2 regions of the Bifidobacterium sp. LH_389 genome follow, and region 1 is predicted to be linked to the other one. Evidence: riboswitches for the same ligand, from Rfam matches in the RefSeq annotation. Region 1 holds a riboswitch; the other holds the start of a gene.

Region 1 (7,220 bases):
ACGCAGTTTGCGGAGATGCTCCAACTCCTCTTTCATGGTTCGCGGCGGATTATCCTTGCTGGCGACAACGCCTTTCATAGCGTCCACAACACCTTCCTGATCATATGTCAACGCCAAGCTCAGGAACTCGTCAGGGTGAACAGCTTTCACCGCATATCGTTCAAGGCCTGCTTCCGGGAAGTCCCTAAGATTGTACGTAACGATGTAATCGGCATCAGCCACCAAAGCAGCGGCAAGAACATGCCGGTCATCAGGATCCGGCAGTTCAAGCGTCGACTCAAGCCGACTCCAGCCATACACGCAATGGGTGGGATTCATCGGCGTGATGAACGACAGCAAACGATCCGCCTGTTCTGGCGTGCGCCCACGACGTTCGACGAGCGCATGCCGGGCCTCCTTCAGGATGCGCTCGGACCACACGGCATCGATCACTTGCCTCTCGTCCAGCGTGAGCATGATGTCAAGCAGCCACACCGCCGGGAAAATGTTCGCATCAAGCAAAACGACGGGTTTCGCCATATCAAAGCCTCTTGTCAATCAAAATCGGCAACGTAGGCCGCATCATCCTCGTCGTACAGCCCCATCTCAGCGGCCGCGCGGCGCATGGACGACAGCGACCGCTCCATCCGCTCGCGTTCACGCCCCTGATAGTCCATCACGTCGGCCACATCCACCATGCGGCGGCCTGTGGCACCGTTGCGGGAGAACGGGAGCTGCCCGGAATCGAGGATTCGAGCCACAGTGCGAGCCGAGCAGTTCAGCAGTTTCGCAGCCTCACCGGTCGTGATCATGCGACGACGCCCCATCACGCCGAGCGCAGCGTTCAACGCCGCCTCATACGCTTCGGCGCTCAGCTCCACCACGCCACCATCGGCATCGACAAGCGCTCTATCGCCATGCAGAACCATTGTTCCCCTGGATTGAGGCATCTCAAGTACGGCAGTCATCATTCCTCCTTGCACTTACACCATTCTAACAATTCCTGACAAAACTGACAATAGTCCAGAATGACTGCAAAACTGATTGCTGCGCTGAATCAACGAAAGCGCGCCGAAGACGGCCGGCGGTTCGCCGCTGGTTGCATGATCGGTCCAACCTGCGGGCCCGGATTCGCAGGTTGGACCGATCATGCGATTTTCGGGCCCGAAAACGGCCGTTTTTTCGCACAATCGGTCCAACCTGCATCACAGGCGGCATAGGTTGGACCGATCGAACAACATCGCACGCCCGACAGGCCCCGCGGCAGTCGAATGCGCGTTCGGCCACGGATGGCACCGGCAATCACGGTTCGCACACAAACTGCATGCCCGTGCCGCTGCCCGATCCCAAACACCGGCCATGATGTGCTACCCTATCCGGCAGAGCCGCAACGACTCCCGGACGATGGACAAGTACCCGGATTGACAAGACTTGCCATGCACATGAGGAGCGTGATGGCCATGGCTTGGCTCGTTCTCATTCTTTCCGGTCTATGCGAATCCGTGTGGGCGATCGCCCTGGACCGTTCCGAGGGATTCTCCAAAATCGTTCCCACCGTAGTGTTCGCGGCCGGCCTCGTCGCCAGCATGGGTGGCCTGGCATACGCGATGAAGCACATCCCCATCGGCACGTCATACGCCATCTGGGTCGGCATCGGCGCGTCGATCACCGCGGCCTACGGCATGGTCAGCGGCGAGGAAGCCCCGTCGCCGCTGCGCATCCTGCTTATCTGCGGACTGATCGCCTGCATCGCAGGTTTGAAGATCGTCGACTGACGGCGGGGAAGGGGTGCCCGACTTGGGCGCGGGACCCGGCGTCCGAAAAACATGGCCCCGGTACGGCGGCCTCAGTCCTTCCCGTCGAAGCTGACGGTGAGCGTGCGGCCCATGCCGTGCGCGAGCGCCTCCAGCGTCTTGAACGACGGGTTGATGTGCGCCTGCTCGATGCGCTGGATGGTGATGCGCGAAACGCCGGTCGCATCCGCCAGCTGCTGCTGCGTCATCCCGCACTCCCGCCGCGCCCTGAGCAGCGCCGCACCGACCTCGGGGTAGACGCGCGGCCTGTCCGGCCGGGCGTCCGGCTTCGTTCCGGGCGTTACCCCGGGGTTCTCGGGTGCACTTGCGTCGGTCATGTCCGCATTCCTTTCAGGCCGGCCGTGAGGCTGCTTCACGAGACGCATCGTACAGCAAACCGCGCCGGACGGATTGCCTCGCACGGCTGGCGTGGCGTAATATACGCCGTCTATGGTTGAGCAGGACCAATCCGCAGGAGCCGCAACGCAGAGACAGGAGGGCAGCGAATGTCCATGCACATATTCCGCACCAAATCGGTCGAACAGACCATAGCCGAAACGGGGGAGGAGGGCCGTTCGCTCAAACGTAACCTCACCTGGTGGGATCTGTCCATCATGGGCGTGGCCGTGGCCGTGGGCGCGGGCATCTTCTCGGTGGGCGCGCAGGCGGCGGCCTACCATGCGGGTCCTGCGGTGATCATCAGCTTCCTCATCGCCGGAGTGGTGTGCGGCGCCGCGGTGATGTGCTACGCCGAGTTCGCCTCCATGATCCCGGTGGCCGGCTCCGCGTACACGTTCACGTACACCACGGTGGGCGAGATCATGGCGTGGATCATCGGCTGGGACCTCATCCTGGAAATGCTCATGGCCGGCTCCGTCATCTCCAAGTACTGGGGCGTGTACCTCAACGACTTCATGCGGCTCATGGGCTGGAATGCCAACACGAACCTCTCGCTCGGCGGCTTCCATGTGGACATTGCGCCGATCATCATCGTGGCGTTCTTCACCACGCTGCTCGTGTTCGGCACCAAGATCGGCGCCCGCGTGGACGGCGCCATGACGGTCCTCAAGATCGCCATCGTGTTCTTCGTGGTGATCGTGGGCTTCTTCTACGTGAAGGCCTCCAACTACACGCCGTTCGTGCCGCCGAGCGAGCCCGCGTCCGCGGTGAACGGCACGGTGTCCGCCGTCACGGACGAGATGACGCAGCCGTTGTGGCAATTCGTCACCGGCATGACGCCCACCATCTACGGCGTGCCTGGCATCCTGTCCGGCGCGGCGCTCGTGTTCTTCGCGTTCATCGGCTTCGACGTGGTGGCCACCGCCTCCGAGGAGACCGTCAACCCCAAGCGCAACGTGCCACTGGGCATCGGCGTGGGCATGGCGCTGATCATCGTGATGTACATGCTCGTGGCCATCGTGACCACCGGCATGGTCTCCTACAAGGATCTGGCCGCGCAGGACAGCCCCTCGCTGGCCACCGCGTTCGAGCTGGTGGGCGCGAACTGGGCGGCGAAGATCATCAGCTTCGGCATCGTGCTCGGCCTGGCCACCGTGGTGATGGTGCTGCTGCTGGGACTCACGCGCGTGGTGTTCGCCATGAGCCGCGACGGTCTGCTGCCGCGCGGGCTGTCGAAGACCGGACGCCACGGCACGCCTGCCATGCTGCAGATCGCGGTGGGCGTGGTAGTGGCCCTCGTGGCCGCGTTCTTCGATATCGGCGTGCTGTCCGACATGGTGAACATCGGCACGCTGTCCGCGTTCACGCTGGTGGCCCTGTCCGTGCCGATCATGCGCGCCAAGCGCCCGGAGCTGCCACGCGCATTCAAGATGCCCGGCAACCCGTGGGTGCCGATCCTCATCGCGGCCGCCAACCTGTGGCTCATGCTCAACCTGAGCGTGCTCACATGGGTCCGCTTCGTGGTGTGGCTCGTGGTGGGCTTCGCCGTGTACTTCGGCTACGGCTACCGCCACGCGCGACTCGGCACCGGAGAGCTCGACACGCCGGCGGCCGGCGCCGTGGAACACTGACGATCACCGATCGCACCGAAACGAACATCCGGGATGATCGATTCGGTGCATCTCGGTGCCGTTCTGTGACATTTCGCCCCCGAACGGGTCTTCCCGCCCGTCTGGGGGCGTTCTTTACCTCGCGTTCACGAATTCTTCCCGGGGTTTCAAGGGGGTGCGCCGGTACGCGAGTACACTGGGGACCATTGCCGAACACCAATCGAAAGGGGCCCAATGACCACCGCCGATCCGTTCGCATCGTGCGCGCAGAAGATGCGCGACCACAACATGAGCGAACTGTCCATCGCACAATTCGAACACCTGTACCGCGTCTGGCAGAACGAGGAGGCCTCGAGCTGGATCCGCGAAGCGGACGTCGAGCCGCTCACCAACGTGCCCAGCTTCCACGACGTGTACAAGACCATCGACCACGACAAGGCCGTGGAGGCGTTCGCCAAGACCGCATTCCTCAAGCTCAACGGCGGCCTGGGTACCTCCATGGGACTGCACTGCGCCAAGTCGCTGCTGCCCGTGCGCCGCCACAAGGCCAAGCCGATGCGCTTCCTGGACATCATCCTCGGTCAGGTGATCACCGCCCGCACGCGTCTGGGCGTGGACCTGCCGCTGACGCTCATGAACTCCTTCCGCACCTCGGAGGACTCCATGAAGGTGGTCAAGCACAACCGCAAGTTCCATCAGGAGGGCATCCCGCTGGAGATCATCCAGCACGCCGAGCCGAAGATCGACGCGGCGACCGGCAAGCCGGCGTCCTTCCCCGCCAACCCCGACCTCGAATGGTGCCCGCCGGGACACGGCGACCTGTACTCCACCATCTGGGAGTCCGGCCTGCTCGACAGGCTCGAGGAACGCGGCTACAAGTACCTGTTCATCTCCAACTCGGACAATCTGGGCGCACGCCCCTCGCGCACCCTGGCCCAGTACTTCGAGGACACCGGCGCCCCGTTCATGGCGGAGGTGGCCGTGCGCACCGAGGCCGATCGCAAGGGCGGGCACATCGTGCGCGACCGCAAGACCGGCAACCTCATGCTGCGCGAGATGAGCCAGGTGCACGACGACGACAAGGCCGACGCCCAGAACATCGCCAAGCACCCGTACTTCAACACCAACTCCATCTGGATCCGCGTGGACGCCCTCAAGGCCAAGCTCGCCGAGTGCAACGGCGTGCTGCCGCTGCCGGTGATCCGCAACAAGAAGACCGTGGACCCCACGGATTCCTCCACCGAAAAGGTGATCCAGCTGGAGACCGCCATGGGCGCGGCGATCGGCCTGTTCGAAGGCGCCACCTGCGTGCAGGTGGACCGCATGCGCTTCCTGCCGGTCAAGACCACGAACGACCTGTTCCTCATGCGCTCCGACCGCTTCCACCTGACGGACTCCTACGAGATGGAGGACGGCAACTACATCTTCCCGAACGTGGATCTGGACCCGCGCTACTACAAGAACATCAACGACTTCAACGAGCGCTTCCCGTACAACGTGCCGTCCCTGGCCGCCGCCAAGTCGGTCACCATCCGCGGCGACTGGACCTTCGGCCAGAACGTGAAGATGTTCTCCGACGCGGTTCTGGAAGACAGCGACGAGCCGTCCTACGTGCCGAACGGCGAGTTCGTGGGTCCGCAGGGCGTGGAGCCGGACGACTGGGTGGTCTGACCCGATGACCGTGCGCAACATGCCGGGGATTTCGCCAACGACGGAAACCCCCGGCATGTTGCGCACGTATTTTGACGAAAAGCGCGATGTTCACGCAAAAAGCCCTTACAATGGGGTGAAGTGTGCGGCAACGCACGGTTGAACGACATACTAACGAGACGTGAGGACCGATGGCAGAAGGTACGAATGGCAGGCGGCGTTTCTCCGACAAGTGGGGAAAGCACGAATTGGATGTGCTGGCCGTACTGTCATCGGCATTCCCGCAATGGCTCACGTCCCGGCAGATAGCACAGCGCGTGAAGGCCTACGCCGATTCGTATGGCGAGCTGGCCGACCAGGCCGCCAAGGCCGCGTTCGCCAAGCAATTCCAGCGTGACCGCGCCAAGCTGGCCGCCATGGGCATCGCCATCGAATCGCGCCAGCCCGAATACTCCTCGAAGTCCGAGGGGCAGGACTTCGCTTCCTACCGCCTCCAGCTCGGCGACGAACCGCGCGTGCGCCTGCACTTCGAGCAGGAGGACCTGCCGGTGCTCGCCGCCGCGAACTATCTGGCACGCTCCATCTCCATGTCCCAGTCCTCCGAGGAGGAGCAGCACCAGCAGACCTCCCGCACGGCCCCGCGCGTGCCGCAGACCCCCATTCCGGGCCTAGGCCTCGATTCCATCGCGCCGGGACTGGGCACGCAGACCATTCCCGCCCAGCTCATGAAGGTCGTGGACTCGCGCCGCTTCGCCGCCACCGTGGACGTGGACGGCGAACACATCAACGTGGCCTACCGGGACACGGACGATCTGGCCATGTACGTGCTCGAGCATCCGGGTGCCTCGATCATCAGCCCCAAGGAGGCCGTCGAGGCCTTCCACCGCAGGCTCAACGCGGCGGTGGACTTCCGTGAGCTCACGGACACCGCCAAGGGAGAGTCGGCCGCCACCGTGGTGTCCCCGCCGCTGGTCAAGCAGGACCCTGCTGCGGAGGAGCACGCCAAGCCGCACAAGAAGTCCGGCTCGTTCCAGACCGGTTCCGAAGTGGACCGCCGCCTGCGCCTCATGCTGTTCCTGTCCGCCCATCTGGGCGAGGAGTACTCGCTGGCCGAGCTGGCGGAACGGTTCATCGGCCGACCGCGCACCGAGGATGAGCTCAAGAAGTCCGTCGCGGTGATCCACAAGGACATCAACACGCTCACCACCGTCTCCGACGACGGCGAAATGGCCGGCAGCCAGTTCTTCGACATCGACTGGTCGCTGCTGGACGCGGAGGGCATCGTCTCCGCCACGAATTCACTGGGGCTGGAACGCCTGGCGGGCATCTCCCCGCAGTACCTGAGCCTGCTGACCGCATCGGTGAGCTACCTCGCCCATTCGCCGTTGCTGCCCGAACAGTCGCGCGATCAGGCCCAGTCGCTCTACCAGCGGCTGCGTCCGCACGTCAAGGCGGGCGAAACCCCGTGGCTGTCCCTGACCGGCTACGAACTCGAACCGAACAGCTTCGCCGTGGTGCGTCGCGCCATCAACGACGGCGACCTGATCGACATGGAATACACGGACGGCGCCGGCCGCACCCGCAGCAAGCTCGTGGCACCCGCGAAGATCTTCGTGGACGAGGGCCTGTACTACGTGGCCGTATGGACCGCCGTGGACGCCAAGAAACGAATCGCGAAGGCACAGGACGGCAGCGACTGCACGCACTGGCAGGTGCTGCGCCTGTCACGCGTGGAGCATGCGGACATCGTCAAGCCGGAGCAGCCGGTGGACGTGCCGGACGTGCCGGT
Region 2 (7,220 bases), on a different contig from region 1:
GTCCCCGTAGGTACCCCGGAATCGGTGAGGATGTCGTACGAGTCCAGCGTCTTCGGGGAGACGATGCCGTGCGCATCGGCCTCTTCCCGCAGCAGCTCGAGGAATTCCTGACGGGCGAACATGATCGAGGGCGAGGCGACCCACCCGTCCCTCACCTCGAACGGGGTGCCGCACACGTTGCGGATCAGCCTGTGCAACGGCGTGGACAGCCCTTCCAGACGCTCCCCGATCTCGGGCATGCGCACACATGCTTGTACCGTGGTCATGAACGGCACGGTGCCGTCGAACAATGCCTTGAGCCGTTCCTCCACATGATGCGTTTCGAGAACGGTCTGCAGGCGGAGACGCAGCGACTTCTCGATGCGGCGTACCTTTTCGCGGCTTACCGAGCAGCGTTCCGCGACCTCGTCGACGGTCTCCGGCTGTTCGTATAGGATGCGCCGGATCAGCACCTCGAATTCGCGTCCGTCCAGCAGATTGATGGCGTGCTCCACGCTTTGGGCGAGCGTCATGGGCTCCATGGGCTCGCCGGCGTCCGATTCGGGCCGCCAGCCGGGATCGTCGTCCGGCATCGGATCATGGGAGAACAGGCTGCCGATCGTGTAGGCGTTAAGCCGCTGCGCCGCGCGGCGTACGTGCTCGGGCATCGCTTCGGTCACGGGCAATGTGAACGGCTGCAGATCGTCGCGCTCGTTCGCCCTCGCCCAGACGGCGACGGCATCCAGATCGGTCCATACGTCGAAGATCGGCGCTTCACCGCCGTCGTCGCCCGGAAGGATGCCGGGACGTTCGGCCTGTGGCGTCGAGATCGTTTCTGGAATAGACATAGCCATCCCAGTGTAGCCAACGACGGGGAAAACGGCAGATTGAATTAACTCTCGCTTTTCACGGTCTGGGAAACAGGATGGGCATCCGCGCGTCTCACCACTGAATTCGGATTTTTGTCGTTGGATAATTCGGATTTTGGTAGTCGGAAGATTCGGATTCTTGTAGTTAGAAGTTTCGGATTTTCGTCGTCGCAAAACTCGCGACCAGCCGGAGCGCAGCTCAGGAAGGTGGAACGCATGACGGGCAAGGCATCCACAGGCATCCGTCCAAGCTCATACCGCCCGCGCATCGTCGACGCGCAGATCGAACGGTATCTGTGCATCTTCGGCTCAAGAATCTGTGTGTGCGGGACCTGCTGGTATACGCGCGCGCCCTTCCGGACATCGGCATGGAGCCCGTGCGCTACTACCACGACGACTCTGGACTGGAGTGCGACGCGATCATCGAACTGGCGGACGGCCGTTGGGCCGGCATCGAAATCAAAGCTAGCGAGGACAAGGTGCCCGACGCCGTCGCGACCCTTTCGCGCATGCGAAAGAAACTGACAGCCAACCCGTACGCGCGGACCAGCGATCCCGAATTCCTTGCCGTGCTGGTAGGCATCGGCGAGTTCGCTTACCGGCGCGACGATGGCATCTACGTGATCCCCATCGGTACGCTGGGCGCGTGACCGGAAGTGCGCCGCGCGCGGCTACCAGTGCCTCAGGTCAGTGCCCAGTGTCGGTCATGTCACGAGACGATACACCACCGATGTCAGCTATTCAGTGCCGATTTTGATGACTTTTTTGCCTGCCGACGCCATGCATGCGGTCAGGGCCTCGAGGTCCTCGCCGGAGTCGCCGTCCGTGGTGATGATCGGCGTGAACGTCTCGCTTAGCCGCTGCAGCCCCTCGACGCCGCGTGGCCAAGAGTCGCTGATGCGGTCGGCGTACGAGGGCGCGTTCGTTCTGATGCATTCCACGCGGGCGTCGTAGCGTGTTTTGTCGTACGAGGAGAAGTCCGCATGCGACAGCACCCACTCCTCCACCTGATCGAAGGTGGCGCACTTCGCCCGCCGCTCCTCATACTGTCTGGCGCTTTCCTCCTCGTGTGCATGCCGCTTGGCTTCGTCGTTGAAGTCCTCGTCGCTGAGTGCCGGGACTATCGACGTCGGGACGTGCAGCGATCCTTGGTGCCACGGGTAGGTGTCGAGGTCGTAGGTGATTTCGCCGGCGAGCCCGGCTTCGCCCAGGCATTGTCCCAGGGCGTTGAGGGCCTGTTCGGTTTCGGCGCGGCTGACCTTGCCGTCCGCGAGGATCTGCGCCACGAGGTCCTCGTAGGAAGACCATTGTTCGACCTGTGTTCCTTCCTCGAACACCTCCGCGTTGCCCGACGGCGGGCCGGCGCATCCCGACAGCAGCAGGATGGGCGCCAGGCAGCCGACAGTGATCGACTTGTTGCGTGTCATTGTGTTTCTCCCTGCGTCGTATCGTCGCGGCGGGCGCCGTCGCCCGCCGCGACTGCTGGACTAGTAATAGAGGGCCTTGTGCTTCCTTTCCTAGGGGAGTCCGGCTTGGGGGACCATGGCGTTTCGGCGTTGGAACGCCAATAAAAAGAAGGCGCGTGTGACAGCTTGATAACCGTCATCTCTCTTTCAGGATATCAACCCGGTGCCTTCAGCTCACCGATGGCGACCGCCCAAAAACGGTCGTTTTCGGACGCTGTCCGTCTGCTGCTGGTTCCGTCTCCGAAACGCCGGGAGATTGTGTATCAAAAACCGTCTCAATATCAATATCTCATATCGGAAGCTTGATGTCGGTTTGTGATACGTTTTCCGGTATGGGCAAACGATTCGGATACGCACGAGTGAGCACCGCGGGGCAGACGGCCGACCTGCAGCGCGACGCATTGGAGAAGGCGGGATGCGACCGGCTGTTCGTGGACACCGCCAGTGGCGCGAAGGCGCATCGGCCGGAGCTCGACAGGATGATGGAGCTGCTGCGCGAAGGCGACGTGGTCGTCGTCTGGCGGCTTGACCGATTGGGCCGCAGCGTGCAGAACCTCGTGGAGCTCATGAACCGGTTCCAGGAGATGGGCGTGGGATTCGTGAGCCTCAACGAGGCGATCGACACCACCACGCCCGGCGGCATCCTCGTGTTCAACATCTTCGCTGCTCTGGCGCAGTTCGAACGCGACCTGATCCGCGAGAGGACCAACGCCGGACTGGAGGCTGCGCGGGCCCGGGGCCGGCGCGGTGGCCGGCCGTTGAAGCTGGATGCGAAACAGGTGGCCGAGGTACGCCGCCTCTACGACTCGAAAACGGTGACGGTCAACCAGATCGCCAGCATGATGGGCGTGGGTCGGGCCACCGTGTACCGGGCGCTGGAGAGGGACAAGGCGTAGATAGATGTGTGGTGGCGTCGCTTCTCGTGTGCCTTTGACCGGCAGACAGGAAACAGGCCCGAACCGCATTCAGTCTTTTTGCGCATGAACGCCCCAGCGTCTTAAAGCAGAATCGTAATTCACTTAATTACGATTCTGCATATCGGGGCGCGTGGCGTACGACCATGATCCCGGCCGTGATGTGCCCCGCTGCCAGACAGGGCCACAGTGGTTCCCGGACGATGGACAAGTACCCGGTTTGATAAGACTTGCCATACGCATGAGGAGCGTGGTGGCCATGTCTTGGCTCGTTCTCATTCTTTCCGGTCTGTGCGAATCTGTGTGGGCGATCGCCCTTGACCGTTCCGAGGGGCTCTCCAAGGTCGTTCCAGTAGTGTTCGCGGTCGACCTCATTGCCAGCATGGGTGGCCTTGCATACGTGACAAGGCACATTTCGATCGGCGCTTCCTACGCCATCTGGGTCGGCATCGGCGAGTCGATCACCGCGGCCTATGGCATGGTCAGCGGCGAGGAAGCCCCGTCGCTGCTGCGCATCCTGCTTATCTGCGGGTTGATCGTCTGCGTCGCGGGATTGAAGATCGTCGGTTGATGATCTCGGATGGATGCTTGTTGGCAGCGTGACGCTGGGCAAGCGCGGCGGCCCGCATGTGACGGTCGGAAAGAATGACACCAACGTAGGTGTGTCGATTCCCGGCACGGGGATCAGCTGAGAGAAGCGCATGGACCTGCCGTCATAGCGGCGGCAGGGGGCGACTCCGGCGGCGATCAGGACCCAGCAACGCACGCCCGCGGCGTCGAGGTCATGCAGCGGTCCGCCCGTGCCCGACAGTATGCCGGTCAGAGTGAGCCTCTGCCCAACAAGCCACAAATAGTCAAGGTGGTGGAGATTAATGCAATGGTGTCATAGCCGTGGTGGATTCTCGAACAATAAGTTGGTATCCGACCTGAATGATTTGGGGATGTTCGGGAATGTCTGAATGGGTTATGCGGCTAAGCATCAGCTGGACTGCAGCGTGGGCCATGCCTCGGAAATCAATGGCGACAGTGGATAAGGACGGTACGCTATAGGATCCTTCATCAATGCCGTCAACACCCATGACGGCTACATCGTGAGGCACATGCACGCCGCGAGAGGCGAATCCGCGGATGGTCCCTAGGGCCATGGCATCGTTCATGCACAACACCGCATCGAATGGCATACCTTCGTCAACGAGTCGATTTGCAGCTACGATACCGTCTTCCACTGTCCATGGGACATCGCGGATCATTGAATCATCGGCTGGCAAACCATGATCGGCGAGCGATCGAAGCGCCGATTGAGGGCGAATGACACCAACGCGGGTCAACGTATTGCTTGCCTCTGCATGGGATTTGTACCGGTGGCCGAGGATGCCGATACGCTGATATCCACGGGCGATTAGATGTTCCACGGCGCAGTTCATAGCATGCTCCTGCCGTACATTGACTACATCGAACCGAGGATCAGGCGAACAATCGTTGAACATGACGACCGGGCAACGGGTTTGCAGGTAATCCATTTCTGAGTCGGTCAGGTTGAATGGGAAAGCGAAAATGCCGTCCGCGAACGTAGCCAGTTGGCGAATCGACCGATGGTCGGTGCTGGATGTCAGGTCGGACATGTGGATGATCATCGGCATGCCAAGCCTGTGAACTTCTTCCATGAGATAGTTGGTGACTTGGGGATAGTACGGTTCGCTGAGGTTCGGAACCACTATGGAAAGCATGCCGCTTTTGCCGGAAGTGAGAGCGCGGGCGGAATAGTTCATCTCATAATGCATCTGCTCTGCGATGGTTCTGATGAGCTGGGCGGTTTCGGGCTTTACGTAGGGTTTGCCGCGCAGCGCCGCGGACGCTGTAGTGGCACTTACGCCGGCTGCTTTGGCGACATCGCGGAGTGTGACCATCGAAACCTCCCTCGGAAACTGGCTGGTTTCCAGCATAGTGCCATGCAACACGCCGCAGAGGCCTTGCGGCAGAAGTTTTGGCGGTGTCGGATTGCTTTCTGTGGATCCTATGCGTATCATTATCTTATCGGTAAGATTATAAAACTCGTTGTAGAGCAAATATTTTACTGGCAAATAATAGGAAAATATCTTACCGATACGATATGTAAAGGAGCATATTATGAATAAGTACGAGCTTCGTGTCACTGGCGCTTCTCTAGCCGTATTGTTGATGTTGTCCGGATGCGGAGGTTCGGGTGGCACTAGCGCGCAGAATCCTGACGACGAAGAGGTGACCATCAGTCTGAATTGGTGGGGCAGCAATGTGCGTGCAGCCAATACGGAGAAAGTCGTCAAGCAATTCGAGCAAGAACATCCCAACATTCACGTCGAGTTGCAGAACGCCGACTGGTCCGGTTACTGGGACAAACTTGCTACATCGGTTGCAGGTGGCAACACACCTGACGTGATCCAAATGGATCAGTCTTACCTGTCGTCGTATGCATCGCAAGGTGTGTTGCTCGACCTTGCCCAAGTCGGCGACGATATCGATACCAGCAACATCGCCAATATGGAAGCCGGACAGATGAACGGCACACAGTACGGGATTCCATATATGATCGGCAACTACGGCATGGTCGTCAACAATGATTTGCTGGAGCGTATCGGTGTTACTCTTCCCGACACCGATAACTGGACGTGGGATGAATACGTAGCATTCGGCAAGGAAGTCTCTGAAAAGTCCCATGGCGCTGTCACCATCGGTACCCCTCTAGCTGCGATTCTTCAAATCTGGGCCAATCAGCATGGTACTACCGTCTATAAAAACGGTAAATTTGCCATGGAGGAGAAAGCTCTGACTGAATTTTTCCAATTGACGGCCGATATGGTGGCCAACGGGTCGGCCGGCACCGCAGATCGATGGACCGAGAACTCTACGGCCACTCTTGATCAGAGCGATATCGGGACGGGCAAGCAAGCCACCGGGTTTTACTCTGCGTCGCAGCTTTCCGCGCTTTCGACGGCTTTGGGTACTGAGAATGTCTCTCTGGAACCGATACCGTCGAACGTGGACGGTAAATGGGATACGTACGGCTACTCTCCTACATGGACGATTAGTGCTAAGAGTGAACATCCTAAGCAGGCCGCCATGCTCATTGACTACTTAGTGAACAGTGAATATTCAGCGGAGGTGCAGGGTGTGGAACGAGGCATCCCCTCCAATGGGAAGATTCGAGAGTCCATGAGAAACAAGGTCGGGGTCATTGATCAAAAGGTCCTTGACTTTACCGATCGCATCGAACCTCATGTCGGTGGACTCCCCGAGATTTCCCCGGCGGGCTCCAGCAATCAGGGGAATATTGTGCTGCGCTATCAGCAGGATGTGATCTATGGCAAGCGTACAGCGCAAGAGGCAGCCAGAGGACTGAGCGATGAGATGAACAAGGAAATTGACGCTGCAGCCTGACATCGCGCATTGGTCTTGTGGAGCTGCCGCAGGACTGCGAAAGGACCCAATCATGATCGAAAACCCCGTTCTGTCCGGGTTTCATCCCGATCCTTCAGTAATCCGAGTCGGGAATATGTACTATGCCGCTACTTCTACCTTTGAATGGTTTCCTGGTGTGCGACTGCACGAGTCCTTGGATCTGGAGCATTGGGAGCCACTCCCATTCCCGTTGGATCGTATCTCACAGCTTGATATGCGTGGTGTTGCTTCGGGATGCGGAGTATGGGCCCCGGACCTGTCCTATGCTGATGGCAAGTTCTGGCTCGTCTATTCCAATACGGTGTCATCTCGTGGCACGTTCAAGGACGTGCGTAACTATGTGGTTACCTCTACGGATATACACGGACCGTGGTCTGAGCCAATCCCGCTGAATGGGGTTGGATTTGATCCAAGTCTGTTCCATGATTCCGATGGACGGAAGTATCTGCTTCAGCAAACGATCGACTCGCGCGAATACCATCACCGGTTTAACGGGATCACAATCACGGAGCTTGATGCTAACACTATGCAGCTGAAACGAGAAACTCAGCGAATTC

Evidence for each region. Region 1 has a riboswitch for guanidine ahead of AC1AZA_RS01650 (DMT family transporter). Riboswitches for the same ligand answer to the same signal wherever they lie in the genome.
Region 2: it holds a riboswitch for guanidine, as region 1 does, so the genes downstream of both, AC1AZA_RS08995 (DMT family transporter) here and AC1AZA_RS01650 (DMT family transporter) in region 1, are expected to answer to the same signal.

What each region holds. Positions count from the first base shown of each region.
Region 1 covers NZ_JBKEVR010000001.1:375,648-382,867, reverse strand. Annotated here, with positions in the region: gene AC1AZA_RS01660 (PIN domain-containing protein) at 1-519, opposite strand, end outside; gene AC1AZA_RS01655 (helix-turn-helix domain-containing protein) at 534-950, opposite strand; guanidine-III (ykkC-III) riboswitch at 1,359-1,418, shown strand; gene AC1AZA_RS01650 (DMT family transporter) at 1,440-1,754, shown strand; gene AC1AZA_RS01645 (helix-turn-helix transcriptional regulator) at 1,826-2,110, opposite strand; gene AC1AZA_RS01640 (amino acid permease) at 2,285-3,802, shown strand; gene AC1AZA_RS01635 (UTP--glucose-1-phosphate uridylyltransferase) at 4,016-5,452, shown strand; partial or broken gene AC1AZA_RS01630 (WYL domain-containing transcriptional factor) at 5,623-7,077, shown strand; partial or broken gene AC1AZA_RS01625 (WYL domain-containing protein) at 7,138-7,220, shown strand, end outside.
Region 2 covers NZ_JBKEVR010000010.1:1,692-8,911, forward strand. Annotated here, with positions in the region: gene AC1AZA_RS08975 (sigma factor-like helix-turn-helix DNA-binding protein) at 1-827, opposite strand, end outside; gene AC1AZA_RS08980 (AAA family ATPase) at 1,172-1,498, shown strand; gene AC1AZA_RS08985 (hypothetical protein) at 1,586-2,275, opposite strand; gene AC1AZA_RS08990 (recombinase family protein) at 2,647-3,210, shown strand; guanidine-III (ykkC-III) riboswitch at 3,407-3,466, shown strand; gene AC1AZA_RS08995 (DMT family transporter) at 3,488-3,799, shown strand; gene AC1AZA_RS09000 (LacI family DNA-binding transcriptional regulator) at 4,098-5,171, opposite strand; gene AC1AZA_RS09005 (ABC transporter substrate-binding protein) at 5,356-6,642, shown strand; gene AC1AZA_RS09010 (glycoside hydrolase family 43 protein) at 6,692-7,220, shown strand, end outside.